Regions from separate parts of the Bradyrhizobium sp. CCBAU 45389 genome, predicted to be linked through region 2. Evidence: predicted binding sites of a transcription regulator. Region 2 holds the regulator's gene; the other holds the start of a gene.

Region 1 (7,287 bases), on a different contig from region 2:
GCCCGTTGCGCCTGCGCGCGCCCCCCGCGGTGCCGAGGCCCGCAGCATGGCCCAGGACACCACGCCGGAGCCGGCGGAGGCCGAAGAGATGGTCTCCCTCGAGGAGGCCGATGCCGAGGAGAACACCGGCAAGGTCAAGGCCGTCGTGCCCGAATCGGAGGACGATATCGAGGTCGACGAGACCCTCGACGACGACGATGACGATGATTCGACCTTCATTGCCGACGAGGAAGAGGGCGATGAGGACGTGACCGACATCATTGGTGATGTCGGAGGTGATGAAGAGACTTGAGATCAGTCCTGATCTGTGAAAAAGGGTGCACCGCGCGAGTCACCAGGCTCGCCGGTCTGTGGGGGATCCTCCGGGATCGTCCCATTTAAGGACTAAGGGGCCATAGCTCAGCTGGGAGAGCGCTTGCATGGCATGCAAGAGGTCGGCGGTTCGATCCCGCCTGGCTCCACCACGCTTCGCCCTTCGGGCTACGCGTGGCGCAGCCGCGCAGAGCCCGAAGGGTGAAGCGTGGTGTCCGGCGTAGCCCGCAGGGCGAAGACGGACTGTTAGACGCTCCCTACCCCGCGCTTTCCTCCGTGCGAGCCATCGATGTGGTACGTCTACATCATCCGCAGCATTGAGTTCCCCGACCAGGAATACATCGGCGCCACGGAAGATCTGAAGCGACGGCTTCCGGAGCACAACGCCGGCAAGTCCGCTCACACCGCCAAGTTCAAGCCATGGAAGCTGGTTTGGTACTGCGCCTTCCCTGACAAGATGAAGGCCTTGGCGTTCGAGACATACCTCAAGTCACACTCAGGCCGCGCCTTCTCGAAAAAGCGGCTCTGCTAACCTCTTCCTACTCCCCGATCACCGCATTCAGCCGGTCGCGCAGCGCGACGATCTCGTCTTTCATCGTCACCAGCTCCGACACCGAGCAGTCCGACGCCGCCAGGATCGACTGCGGCACGCTGCGCGCTTTCTCCTTCAGTGCATGGCCCTGCGTCGTCAGGGCGATCAGGACCTGACGCTCGTCCTCGCGCGAGCGGGTGCGCTTGACCAGATGGGCGGCCTCGAGGCGCTTGAGCAGCGGCGTCAGCGTGCCCGAATCCAGGAACAGCTTTTCGCCGATCTCCTTGACCGGCACGTCGTCGCGCTCCCACAGCACCAGCATCACCAGATATTGCGGATAGGTCAGGCCGAGCCGGTCGAGCAGCGGCTTGTAGACGCGGTTGAAGGCGTGCGCGGCGGAATAGACCGCGAAGCAGATCTGGTTGTCGAGGCGCTGCGGGTCGAGGGTCGATAGTTTTCGGGCCATGGAGAATCTCACGGGTTTCTCCCATTCTGGGGCCGGCCGGCGGCACATTCAATTGCGAACAATTAAATGTGAGGCATGCCGAATTATATTGCGCGCAATCTAATTGTCTGCGATAAAGATCGCACCCCAACCCGGAAAGACCCGAGGAGACGAAAATGTCCGTGAACGTCCTCTACAAGACCAGCGCAAAGGCCACCGGCGGCCGCGACGGCCATGCTGCGACCCTCGACGGCGCGCTCGACGTCAAGCTCACCACCCCGAAGGAGCTCGGTGGCGGCGGCGGCGCCGGCAACAATCCCGAGCAGCTGTTCGCGGCCGGCTATGCCGCCTGCTTCATCGGCGCGATGAAGTTCGTGGCCTCGCAGGGCGGCCCGAAGGTTCCGGCCGACGCCTCCGTCACCTCGACCGTCGGTATCGGCCCGCGCTCGGAAGGCGGCTTCGGCCTCGACATCGACCTCGCCGTCTCGCTGCCGGGCCTTGCCCGCGCGGAGGCCGAGGCGCTGGTCGCCAAGGCGCACCAGGTGTGCCCCTACTCCAATGCCACGCGCGGCAATGTCGACGTTCGCCTGACGGTCGTCTGATCGGCGGTGCGGATTGGCTGGCCCGGGATCCCCTTCGGGCCGGCCGCTTCCTCTTTGATTTGCCACCTCGCGGGACGGCTGCGCGGCAGCGCATACGGCTCCACGCGAGGGGCCATTGCTGGCGCAAAAAAACCTCGCTAGGCCTGTGATCAAATGACCGACACAGGGGAAGCGAAGGCATGACTGAAGCAGCATTGGGCGCAATGAGCGGACTGCGCGTCATCGATCTCACGCGCGTGCTTGGCGGTCCCTACTGCACCCAGATCCTCGCCGACCACGGCGCCGACGTCATCAAGGTCGAGCCGCCCGCGGGCGACGAGGTGCGCGAATGGGGCCCTCCCTTCCACGAGGAGGACGCGGCCTATTTCGTCGGCATCAACCGCAACAAGCGCTCGATCGGCCTCGACCTCGCCTCCGAGGGCGGCCGGGTCGTGCTGCTGAAGATGCTGGAGACGGCCGACGTCCTGATCGAGAACTTCAAGCCGGGCACGCTGGAGAAATGGGGCATCGGCAATGATGTCCTCAGCAAGAAATTTCCTCGCCTCGTGCATTGCCGGATCTGCGGCTTCGGCGCCGACGGCCCGCGCGGCGGCAATCCCGGCTATGACGCCATCATCCAGGCCATGACCGGCATGATCGCCGCAACCGGCTCGCCGGAGAGCGGACCGATGCGGATCGGCGTGCCGCTGGTCGACATCACCACCGGCCTCTATGCCGCGATCGGCATCCTGATGGCGCTGTCGGAGCGGCAGCGTTCGGGCAAGGGCCAGTTCCTGGAGACGACGCTGTACGAGACCGGCCTTGCCATCATGCATCCGCACACCGCGAACTATTTCATGCATGGCAAGCCGCCCTCGCTCACCGGCAACGAGCATCCGAACCTCGTGCCCTACGCGATCTTCCCGACCAAGACCGACAACATCTTCATCGGCGTCGGCAATGACGGCACCTTCCGCAAGCTCGCCAGGGAGATCGGCAAGCCCGAGCTCGGCATCGATCCGCGCTTTGCCCGCAACAAGGATCGCATCGCCAATCGCGAGGCGCTGCGCGCCGAGCTGGCCGCGGTGTTCAGCCAGCACGAGGCCGAGCCGCTGTGCAATCGCCTGCTCGCCGCCGGCCTGCCCGCAGGTCCGGTGCAGAAGATCGACCAGGCGTTGACGAACCCGCACACCATCGCGCGCGGCGATATCATCGAGAAGGACTGGTACAAGGGCGTCGCCTCGCCGATCCGGCTCGATCGCAGCAAGCCGAGCCTGCGGCGCGTGCCGCCGAAATTCAGCCAGCACGCGGCGGAGGTGCTGGGCGAGTTCGGCTACTCCAAGTCCGAGATCGACGCGATGGTCGAAAAGGGCACGGTCTGCGGCCCCGAGCGGAAGCGCTAGGGACCTTCGCCTCACCTCATCCAATGCCGCACTGCGGCGCGGGCACGATAGTGCAGCGCGAACGGCTGCTTCTGTCTGCGGCGCATTCGCCTATTTGACGGCTTCCCTTTTCCAGCGCTTGCCGCTTTCGTTTCGGCCGCTTACACAGTCATGTGAACGTCATATGGCGCTGCTAGCGCAAGCGCTTCTTTAGTGACGGGCAAGGGAGGTTTTCTTGATGGCTCTTAGACATTTTGGCGCGGCTGCAGCTGTTGCACTCACGGTTGGTCTCGGCGCCTCGCCGGCCCTGGCCGTGACCGAAATCCAGTGGTGGCACGCGATGACCGGCGCCAACAACGACGTCATCGTCAAGCTCGCCAACGACTTCAACGCGTCGCAGACCGACTACAAGGTGATTCCGACCTACAAGGGCAACTACCCCGATACGATGAACGCCGGCATCGCCGCGTTCCGCGCCGGCAACGCTCCGCACATCATGCAGGTGTTCGAAGTCGGCACCGCGACCATGATGGCCGCGACCGGCGCCGTGAAGCCGGTCTACAAGCTGATGGCCGAGACCGGCGAGAAGTTCGATCCGAAGAACTACCTGCCCGCGATCACCGGCTACTACTCGACCTCGAAGGGCGAGATGCTGTCGTTCCCCTTCAACTCGTCGTCGACCGTCATGTGGATCAATCTCGACGAGCTGAAGAAGGCCAATGTCGAGATCCCCAAGACCTGGCCTGAAGTGTTCGAGGCCGGCAAGAAGCTGAAGGCCGCCGGTCACGACACCTGCGGCTTCTCCGGCTCGTGGGTGACCTGGGTCAATCTCGAGCAGCTCTCGGCCTGGCACAACACGCCGCTCTCCAGCAAGGCCAACGGCCTCGACGGCTTCGACACCGTGCTCGAATTCAACGGCCCGCTCCAGGTCAAGCATCTCGAAAACCTGGTCGAGTTGCAGAAGACCAAGGTCTACGACTATGCCGGCCGCACCAACACCGGCGAAGGCCGCTTCACCTCGGGCGAATGCCCGATCTACCTGACCTCGTCGGCGTTCTTCGGCAACGTCAAGGCGCAGGCCAAGTTCAACTTCACCGCCGTGCCGATGCCGTATTATCCGGACGTCAAGGGCGCGCCGCAGAACTCGATCATCGGCGGCGCTTCGCTCTGGGTCATGGGCGGCAAGCCGGCCGACGATTACAAGGGCGTCGCGAAATTCCTGACCTTCCTCTCCGACACCGATCGTCAGGTCTACATCCACAAGGCCTCGGGCTATCTGCCGATCACCAAGGCGGCCTATGCCAAGGCGAAGGAAGAGGGCTTCTACAAGGACCAGCCCTATCTCGAGACCCCGCTGATCGAGCTGACCAACAAGGAGCCGACCGACAATTCGCGCGGTCTGCGCCTCGGCAACATGGTTCAGCTGCGTGACGTCTGGTCGGAAGAGATCGAGCAGGCGCTGGCCGGCAAGAAGACCGCCAAGCAGGCACTCGATGCCGCCGTCGAACGCGGCAACACCATGCTGCGGCAGTTCGAAAAGACCGCCGTCAAGTAAGGCGACTGGCGGCAGGCCGGACACCCGGCCTGCCGCTGCTGGGGCATCATGCAAAAGCAAGCCATTTTCCAATCGAAGCTGTTGCCCTACGCGCTGGTTGCGCCGCAGCTCGCGATCGTCCTGATTTTCTTCTATTGGCCGGCCCTGCAGGCCGTGATCCAGTCCTTCCTGCTCCAGGACGCCTTCGGTCTCTCCACCACCTTCGTCTGGTTCGACAATTACATCGAGCTGTTCAAGGACCCCGCCTATTTCGAAGCGGTCGTCCGCACCTTCTTCTTCTCGTTCGCCATCGCAATCTCGTCGCTGTCATTTGCGCTGCTGCTCGCCGTGATGGCCGACAAGCCGCTGCGCGGCTCGATGCTCTACCGCACGCTGCTGATCTGGCCCTATGCGGTGGCGCCGCCCGTGGTCGGTGTGCTCTGGATCTTCATGCTGCATCCCTCGCTCGGCGTGATCTCGCGCTATCTGCGCGCCGCCGGCATCGACTGGAATCCGCTGCTCGACGGCAACCAGGCCGCCGGCCTGATCATCCTCGCCGCCGCGTGGAAGCAGATCTCCTATAATTTCCTGTTCTTCCTCGCCGGCCTGCAGGCAATCCCGAAAAGCGTGTTCGAAGCCGCAGCGATCGACGGCGCGCGTCCGATGCGGCGGTTCTGGACCGTGACCTTCCCGCTGCTGTCGCCGACCATCTTCTTCCTGCTGGTCGTCAACATCGTCTACGCCTTCTTCGACACCTTCGGCATCATCGACACCATGACTCGCGGCGGTCCGGGAACGTCGACGGTGACGCTGGTCTACAAGGTCTATTCGGACGGCCTGCTCGGCGGCAATCTCGGCAGCTCGGCGGCGCAATCGGTGGTCCTGATGATCATGGTCATCGTGCTGACCGGCATCCAGTTCCGCTTCGTCGAACGCAAGGTGACCTACTGATGGTCGAGGACGAGGGCATCAGGCGCTACGTCGCCCATTTCATTCTCTGGATCGGAATCGCGATCGTCGCGTTCCCGGTCTACATCGCGATCATCGCCTCGACCCAGGACAACGCGCTGATCGCGAACGGGCAGATGTCGCTGCTGCCGGGCGGTCATTTCTTCGAGGTCTACTACCAGACCATCTTCGTCGGCACGAGCGGCTCGACCCGCGAGCCCGTCGGCAACATGATGCTCAATTCGCTGGTGATGGCGCTGGCGATCGCGATCGGCAAGATCGCGATCTCGATCATCTCGGCCTATGCGATCGTGTATTTCCGCTTTCCGTTCCGGATGTCGATCTTCTGGATCATCTTCATCACCCTGATGCTGCCGGTCGAGGTCCGCATCTATCCGACCTACAAGATCGTCGCCGACCTGCACATGCTCGACAGCTATGCGGGCCTCGCGCTGCCGCTGATCGCATCGGCCACGGCCACACTGCTGTTCCGTCAGTTCTTCATGACCGTGCCGGACGAGTTGTTGGAAGCCTCGCGCATCGACGGCGCCGGCCCCTTGCGCTTCTTCTGGGACACGCTGCTGCCGCTGTCACGCACCAACATGGCGGCGCTGTTCGTGATCCTGTTTATCCTCGGCTGGAATCAATATCTCTGGCCGCTGCTCATCACCACCCGCGACGACATGCAGACCATCCAGGTCGGCATCCGCAAGATGATCACCACCACCGACGCGCTGACCGAATGGCCGATCGTGATGGCGACCGCCGTGCTGGCGATGCTGCCGCCGGTGTTCGTCGTCGTCGCCATGCAAAAACTGTTCGTGCGCGGCCTGGTCGAGACGGAAAAGTAACAAGCGAGTTTCTATGGCTAACGTCACCCTGCGCAACGTCCGCAAGACCTACACCGGCGGCTTCGAGGCCATCAAAGGCGTCAACGTCGACGTCGCCGACGGGCAGTTCTGCGTGCTGGTCGGCCCTTCCGGATGCGGCAAGTCCACGCTGCTGCGCATGGTCGCGGGTCTCGAGACCGTCACCGGCGGCGAGATCGATATCGGCGGGCGCGTCGTCAACCAGATCGAGCCCGCCGATCGCGACATCGCGATGGTGTTCCAGAACTACGCGCTCTATCCGCATATGAGCGTCTACAACAACATGGCCTACGGCCTGCGCAACCGCGGCATGGCGGAGGCCGAGATCAAGACCCGCGTCGAGGAAGCCGCGCGCGTGCTCGAGCTCTCCGCGATGCTGGAGCGCAAGCCGCGCCAGCTCTCCGGCGGCCAGCGCCAGCGCGTCGCCATGGGCCGCGCCATCGTGCGCCAGCCGAAGGTGTTCCTGTTCGACGAGCCGCTGTCGAACCTCGACGCCAAGCTGCGCATCGCGATGCGGGTCGAGATCCGCAAATTGCAGCGCCGGCTCAACACGACCTCGATCTACGTCACCCACGACCAGCTCGAGGCGATGACGCTCGCCGACGTCCTCGTCGTGATGAATGGCGGCCAGGTCGAGCAGGTCGGCAACCCGCTCGCGATCTACGAGAAGCCGGCCACGACCTT
Region 2 (7,287 bases):
GATCCGTGCCGAGCACGATCGGCGCACCGGTCGCCTTGATCCAGTCGCGCATCACCTTTTTCGGCGCAAGCTCCGGCGGGGTTGCGACATTGAGCTGGAATTTGAAGCGCTCGGCGGCATGCGCCCAGGACGCCAGCACGTTGTTGTCGTCGCCGGTCCAGGCCACCGTCCGGCCCTCGATCGGGCCGCGATGCTCTTGATAGGTCAGGAGGTCCGCCATCACCTGGCAGGGATGCGAGCGCCGCGTCAGGCCGTTGATGACCGGCACGGTCGCGTTCGCCGCGAGCTCCAGCAGCGCATCATGGTTGAGGATGCGGATCATGATGGCGTCGACATAGCGCGACAGCACGCGCGCGGTGTCGGCGATGGTCTCGCCGCGGCCGAGCTGCATCTCGGCGCCGGTGAGCATGATGGGCTCGCCGCCGAGCTGGCGCATGGCGACGTCGAACGAGACGCGGGTGCGCGTCGAGGGACGCTCGAAGATCATCGCCAGCGTCTTGCCTTCGAGCGGCTTCACCGGCTGATGCGCCTTCTGCTTCGCCTTCATGGCGGACGAAGCGTCGAGCATGCTCTTGAGCTCCGACAACGGCAGCTCGTTGATATCCAGGAAGTGCTTCGGGGACTTGCTCATCAGCTTGCCGCCCGCTTGGTCTGACTGGACGAGATCGCAGCGCAGGCGCGCTCTAACCGCGCGACGCTGTCCTCGATCTCGGCTTCGGTGACGATCAAAGGCGGCAGGAAGCGCACGACATTGTCGCCGGCGCCGACCGTGAGCAGCTTTTCATTGCGCAAGGCCGCAACGAGATCGCCCGAGGGCACGACGGCCTTGATGCCGATCAAGAGGCCCTCGCCACGCACCTCGCTGACGACGTCAGGATGACGGTCGATCACGGAGGCGAGCTTCTGCTTGAGCAGCAGCGACATCTTCTGCACGTGGTCGAAGAAGCCGGGCTTGAGCATGACGTCGAGCACGGCATTCGCAGCCGAGATCGCCAGCGGATTGCCGCCGAAAGTCGAACCGTGCGAGCCGGGTCCCATGCCGGACGCCGCCTCCGCGGTCGCCAGGATCGCGCCGATCGGGAAGCCACCGCCGAGCGCCTTGGCCAGCGACATCACGTCGGGTGTGACGCCGGTGCGCCGATGGGCGAAGAGATCGCCGGTGCGGCCCATGCCGGTCTGCACCTCGTCGAAGGCGAGCAGCAGGCCCTTCTCGTCGCAGAGCTGGCGCAGTGCCTTGAGGAAGGCCGGCGTCGACGAGCGCACACCGCCCTCACCCTGGATCGGCTCGACCAGGATGCCGGCGGTCTGCGGACCGATCGCCTTCTTCACGGCTTCGATGTCACCGTGCGGCACCTGGTCGAAGCCATCCATCGGCGGACCGAACCCTTCGAGATATTTTGCCGATCCCGTCGCAGCCAGCGTCGCCAGCGTGCGGCCATGGAAGGCACCCTCGAAGGTGATGATGCGGTAGCGCTCCGGATGGCCCTTGGAGAAGTGATGATGGCGGACCAGCTTGATCACGCCTTCCAGCGCTTCGGCGCCGGAATTGCAGAAGAACACGAGGTCCGCGAAGCTCTCATTGCACAGACGTGCGGCGAGCTTCTCGCCGTCCGGGCTCTGGAACAGGTTCGACATGTGCCAGAGTTTTGTCGCCTGCTCCTGCAACGCCTTGACCAGCGCGGGATGGGCGTGGCCGAGCGCGTTCACCGCGACGCCGGAGGTGAAATCGAGATAGCGCTCGCCATTGGTCGCGATCAGCCAGCAGCCTTCGCCGCGCTCGAAACCGAGGTCGGCCCTGGCGAAGACGGGGAGCAAATGCGGCGCGGCGCTGTTCGTCATGACGATCACTTGATGTTGCGGACGGCCTGAACGCGCTCACGCAGCGCACCATCAACCGGCCCGGAAAACGAAACGTGCCGCCTTTTAAGGGCGGCACGTGACACTATCTTATGCCGGGGAGAACGGGTGTCAATGCCGCCCGAAAGCCTCGCGAAACGCTGAATCCGTAGTCTTGCGGTGCCGGATTTGCAGGGTTTTTGCCACGGAACATGTGGAAGCGAGTCGGCTGACTCTTGCGCGTGAGTCACGCCATATTGTAGCGTTTGGCTTGTCAGATACGACATCTCGTGCAGCAGTTCTGATCCTCTAAGTCCTCATGTACCGGCGTAAACGTTCGGGCGTTCTGGTTACGCCCGGCGAGCCTTAAGGGATTCTGGCGGCACGGGTTTTTCGAGGCTTAGGCATTCGCCGCAAGGCGCCAGGACGGCAGCCGCACGGCGAGGGAAGAGGGTGCAATGACGGTTTTGACCTGGTCCGACGATCGCGTCGAGCAGCTGAAAAAGCTCTGGGAGGCCGGATTGTCGGCCAGCCAGATCGCAGCCGAGCTCGGCAACGTGACCCGTAATGCCGTGATCGGCAAGGTGCACAGGCTCGGCCTGTCCGGCCGCGCCAAGAGCCCCTCATCGGCAGCTCCCCGGCCGCGCAAGGCGCGTCCCGCTCAGCACATGATGAGGGTCAGCCGCCCCATTGCGCGCGGCAACACCGCGCTGGCGCAGGCCTTCGAGGTCGAGGTCGAGGCGGAGCCTGTCACCTACGACAACGTGGTGCCGATGAGCCAGCGGCTGTCGCTGCTCGAATTGAACGAGGCGACCTGCCACTGGCCGGTCGGCGATCCCTCGAGCCCGGATTTCTTCTTCTGCGGCGGCAAGGCGCTCTCCGGCCTGCCCTACTGCGCCCAGCACTCGCGCGTGGCCTATCAGCCCGCGGCGGACCGCCGTCGCGCGCCGGCAAAGCCGGGCACGCGCTGAGTTTGTTCTGAGATCAAGAAGCAGCCGTCGCATGGCGACGGCTCAACACACTCCGCTGTCGTCCCGGCGAAGGCCGGGACCCATAACCACCGGCAGACGTGGTTACAAAGACTCGGAGTTACCCTCTTTGCACAACAATTACGCCCTGGGGTTATGGGTCCCGGCCCCCGTGCGCAATTGCGCACTAGGCCGGGACGACACCGATGTTGTGGCGGCAGCTCTCTAAAACAGCTTACGTCTGCTCGGCCTTCGCGAAGCGGTCGTCGAGCGCATAGCCGGCGCCGCGGACGGTGCGGATCGGGTCCTGCTCGCGGCCGAGATTGAGCAGCTTGCGCAGGCGGCCGATATGAACGTCGACAGTGCGCTCGTCGATGTAGATGTCGCGGCCCCAGACGCTGTCGAGCAGCTGCTCGCGCGAGAACACGCGGCCTGGATGCTCCAGGAAGAACTCCAAGAGGCGATATTCGGTCGGACCGAGATCGATCGGCCGGCCCGAGCGCGCCACGCGGCGCTTCTCGCGGTCGAGCTCGATGTCGCCATAGGCGAGCACGGTGGCGAGCCGCTCGGGGCTGGCGCGCCGCAGGAGGCCCTTCACCCGCGCCAGCAGCTCCGGCACCGAGAACGGCTTGACGATGTAATCGTCGGCGCCGGTGGCAAGCCCGCGCACCCGCTCGCTCTCCTCGCCGCGCGCGGTGAGCATGATGATCGGAAGCTGCTTGGTCTCGGGGCGGGTGCGCAGCCGCCGGCACAGCTCGATGCCCGAGAGGCCCGGCAGCATCCAGTCGAGCACGATCAGGTCGGGGATGTGCTCCTTGAGGCGGGTGTCGGCGTCGTCGCCGCGCATCACCGTCTCGACGTCATAGCCGTCGCCTTCGAGGTTGTAGCGGAGAAGCTCGGTGAGAGCTTCCTCGTCCTCAACCACCATAATGCGTGCGCCCATCGGCTCGTCGCTCCTTAAGTCTTCAGGTATTCGGGACCGTCGTGGCGAAGGTCGTCATGTCGCCCTTCGGCCGCTTGTCGGTGATGGCCTGGCCCTCGATCATGTAGAACACGGTCTCGGCGATGTTGGTGGCGTGGTCGCCGATCCGCTCGATGTTCTTGGCGCAGAACATCAGATGGATGCAGAACGAGATGTTGCGCGGATCTTCCATCATGTAGGTGAGGAGCTCGCGGAACAGCGAGGTGCAGATGGCGTCGACTTCCTCGTCGCCCTTCCACACCGCCATCGCCGCCGGCAGATCGTGCGCGGCATAGGCGTCCAGCACCGACTTGACCTGCTGCTGCACGAGGTCGGTCATGTGTTCCAGGCCGCGGAACAGCTTCAGCGGATGGAAATCGGTCTCCAGAGCGGCGACGCGCTTACCCATGTTCTTGGCGAGGTCGCCGATGCGCTCGAGATCGGTCGCAACGCGCATGGCGCCGACGATCTCGCGCAGATCCACCGCCATCGGCTGGCGGCGGGCGATGGTGAGCACGGCGCGCTCCTCGATGCGCTTCTGGAGCGCGTCGAGATCGGCGTCGGTGGTGACGACGCGCTGGCCGAGCGCGACGTCGCGGCGGATCAGCGCGCCGACGGAATCGACGATCATGCGCTCGGCGATGCCGCCCATCTCGGCGACCAGGCGGGTGAGTTCCTGGAGGTCGGTATCGAAAGCCTTTGCGGTATGTTCAGAACCCATGTCCTGTCTCCTCAGCCGAACCGGCCGGTGATGTAATCCTGCGTGCGCCGATCGCTCGGCGACGTGAAGATCTTGCTGGTGTCGTCGAACTCGATGAGCTCGCCGAGATACATGAAGGCGGTCTTGTCCGAGACGCGCGCCGCCTGCTGCATGTTGTGGGTGACGATCGCGATCGTGTAGTTCTCGGACAGCTCCTGGATCAGCTCCTCGACCTTGGCGGTCGAGATCGGGTCGAGCGCCGAGCAGGGCTCGTCAAACAAGATCACCTCAGGACGCACCGCGACGGTGCGCGCGATGCAGAGGCGCTGCTGCTGGCCACCCGAGAGCGACAGGCCCGAGGCGTTGAGCTTGTCCTTGACCTCGTTCCACAGCGCGCCGCCGCGCAGCGCCTTCTCGACACGGTCGTCCATCTCGGACTTCGAGATCTTCTCATAGAGGCGGATGCCGAAGGCGATGTTCTCATAGATCGTCATCGGGAACGGCGTCGGCTTCTGGAACACCATGCCGACGCGGGCGCGCAGCAGGTTCAGGTCCAGCTTGGGGTCGAGGATGTTGGTCTGGTCGAGCATCAGCTGACCGGTGACGCGCTGGCCCGGATAGAGGTCGTACATCCGGTTGAAGATGCGCAGCAGGGTCGACTTGCCGCAGCCCGACGGCCCGATGAACGCGGTGACGCGGTTGGTGCCGAGCGTCAGGTTGATGTTCTTCAGCGCGTGGTGCTCGCCGTAATAGAAGTTGAGGTTGCGCACCGTCACCTTGGCGGGCGCTTCCGGCAGCGGCTGCGAGGCCAGATGGGCGTTGGAACTCACGGATACGGAAAGGTCGGTCATTTTGCAGTCCTCTCGGCGCCGAGGATGCGCGCGCCAATGTTCAGGGCAAGCACGGTGATCGTGATCAGCAGCGCACCGCTCCAGGCGAGCTGCTTCCAATAGGCGTAGGGGCTCTGCACGAAGTTGTTGATGGTGACCGGCAGGTTCGCCATCGTCTTGTTCAGGCCGAGGCTGAAGAACTGGTTCGACAGCGCGGTGAAGAGCAGCGGCGCGGTCTCGCCGGCGACGCGGGCGGTGGCGAGCAGCACGCCGGTGATGAGACCCGATCGGGCCGCACGATAGGCGATGCGCTTGATCACCAGCGAGCGCGGCAGGCCGAGCGCGGAGGCCGCCTCGCGCAGCGCGTTCGGCACCAGGAGCAGCATGTCCTCGGTCGTGCGCAGCACCACGGGGATCACGATCACGGCGAGCGCGAGTGCGCCCGCAATGGCCGAGAAGCCGCGCATCGGCACCACCACCGCGCCGTAGATGAACAGGCCAATGATGATCGAGGGCGCCGAGAGCAGGATGTCGTTGATGAAGCGGATCACCGAGGTCAGGCGGTCGTTGCGGCCGTACTCGGCGAGATAGGTGCCGGCGAACAGGCCGAGCGGCGCGCCGATGCCGACGCCGAGCACGGTCATGATGATCGAGCCGACGATCGCGTTGCGCAGGCCGCCCTCGGTCGAGCCCGGAGGCGGCGTGTCGGCGACGAAGATCTCGAGGTTCAGGCCGGACAGGCCGTTATAGAGCAGCGTGATCAGGATCAGCGCGAGCCAGGTGACGCCGAAGGCGGCGGCGGCGATGCAGAGCCCGCGGATCACGATGTCCTTGCGGCGGCGGCGTGCGTAGATCGGGTTCATGTCACTTCCCCGCCTTCTTTTCGAGACGCAGCAGCATCAGCCGCGCGGCTGCGAGCACGAAGAACGTCAGCACGAACAGCAGCAGACCGAGCAGGATCAGGCCGGACTGGTGCAGGCCGTCGCTTTCGGCGAACTCGGATGCGATCGCCGCCGAGATCGTGGTGCCCGGGGCGAAGATCGAGGAGGAGATGCGGAACGAGTTGCCGATGATGAAGGTCACCGCCATGGTCTCGCCGAGCGCGCGGCCCAGCGCCAGCATGACGCCACCGATGATGCCGACGCGGGTGTAGGGGATGACCACGCTGCGCACGACCTCCCAGGTGGTGCAGCCGACGCCATAGGCGGCCTCTTTCAGCACCGGCGGCACGGTCTTGAACACGTCGACCGAGATCGAGGTGATGAAGGGCAGCACCATGATGGCAAGGATCAGCGCTGCATTGAACAGGCTGAGATAGGACGGCGGGCCGGCGAAGATCGCGCCCAGGACGGGGACGCCGTCAAAGATCTTGATCATGAAGGGCTGGAAGGTGTTGGCCAGGAACGGGCCGAGCACGAAGAAGCCCCACATGCCGTAGATGATCGAGGGAATGCCGGCGAGCAGCTCGACCGCCATGCCGATCGGGCGGCGCAACCATTGCGGGCACAGCTCGGTGAGGAAGATCGCAATGCCGAGACCGACCGGGATGGCGATCAGCATCGCGATGAAGGAGGTGACCAGCGTGCCGTACATCGGCCCGAGCGCACCCAGTACGGGCGGATCGGCCGACGGCGCCCAGCGCTGCGTCCACAGGAAGGAGATGCCGTATTCCTTCATCGCCGGGAAGGCGCCGACGATCAGCGAGATGATGATGCCGCCGAGGATCAGCAGCACCGAAATCGCGGACAGCCGTGTGATCCAGTAGAAGGTGACGTCGCCGAGCTTGAACGCGCTCAAGGCCTTGGCGCGATCATACGGTCCGGCGTCGTCGACGATATCGCTCTGAACGGCCATCTCTGCCACGCCGATCCCCTGTACCAGTTTATATACGCTTGTTTTTGGCCCCGTGCCCCGGATGAGGTGCGACGCTGATCCGGGGCGCCGTTCTTGTGGGTCCCGGCTCTGCGCCGCAGCGTTTCACGCTGCAGCGCG

The links. Region 2 encodes PhoB, which activates phosphate uptake and scavenging genes when phosphate is short. Its sites were predicted from a motif close to TGTCATNNANCTGTCAT; they were not measured.
Region 1: the regulator PhoB is predicted to act here: its motif matches at 3,420-3,436, upstream of ugpB (sn-glycerol-3-phosphate ABC transporter substrate-binding protein UgpB).

Annotation. Positions count from the first base shown of each region.
Region 1 covers NZ_LBIY01000091.1:40,668-47,954, reverse strand. Annotated here, with positions in the region: gene XH79_RS21520 (TIGR02300 family protein) at 1-292, shown strand, start outside; tRNA gene XH79_RS21515 (tRNA-Ala) at 389-464, shown strand; gene XH79_RS21510 (GIY-YIG nuclease family protein) at 602-844, shown strand; gene XH79_RS21505 (MarR family winged helix-turn-helix transcriptional regulator) at 852-1,310, opposite strand; gene XH79_RS21500 (organic hydroperoxide resistance protein) at 1,466-1,891, shown strand; gene XH79_RS21495 (CaiB/BaiF CoA transferase family protein) at 2,071-3,273, shown strand; gene ugpB (sn-glycerol-3-phosphate ABC transporter substrate-binding protein UgpB) at 3,491-4,807, shown strand; gene ugpA (sn-glycerol-3-phosphate ABC transporter permease UgpA) at 4,856-5,737, shown strand; gene ugpE (sn-glycerol-3-phosphate ABC transporter permease UgpE) at 5,737-6,585, shown strand; gene XH79_RS21475 (sn-glycerol-3-phosphate import ATP-binding protein UgpC) at 6,599-7,287, shown strand, end outside.
Region 2 covers NZ_LBIY01000073.1:17,258-24,544, reverse strand. Annotated here, with positions in the region: gene argF (ornithine carbamoyltransferase) at 1-631, opposite strand, end outside; gene XH79_RS08900 (aspartate aminotransferase family protein) at 631-1,839, opposite strand; gene XH79_RS08895 (GcrA family cell cycle regulator) at 2,295-2,807, shown strand; gene phoB (phosphate regulon transcriptional regulator PhoB) at 3,040-3,747, opposite strand; gene phoU (phosphate signaling complex protein PhoU) at 3,770-4,486, opposite strand; gene pstB (phosphate ABC transporter ATP-binding protein PstB) at 4,498-5,316, opposite strand; gene pstA (phosphate ABC transporter permease PstA) at 5,313-6,158, opposite strand; gene pstC (phosphate ABC transporter permease subunit PstC) at 6,160-7,149, opposite strand.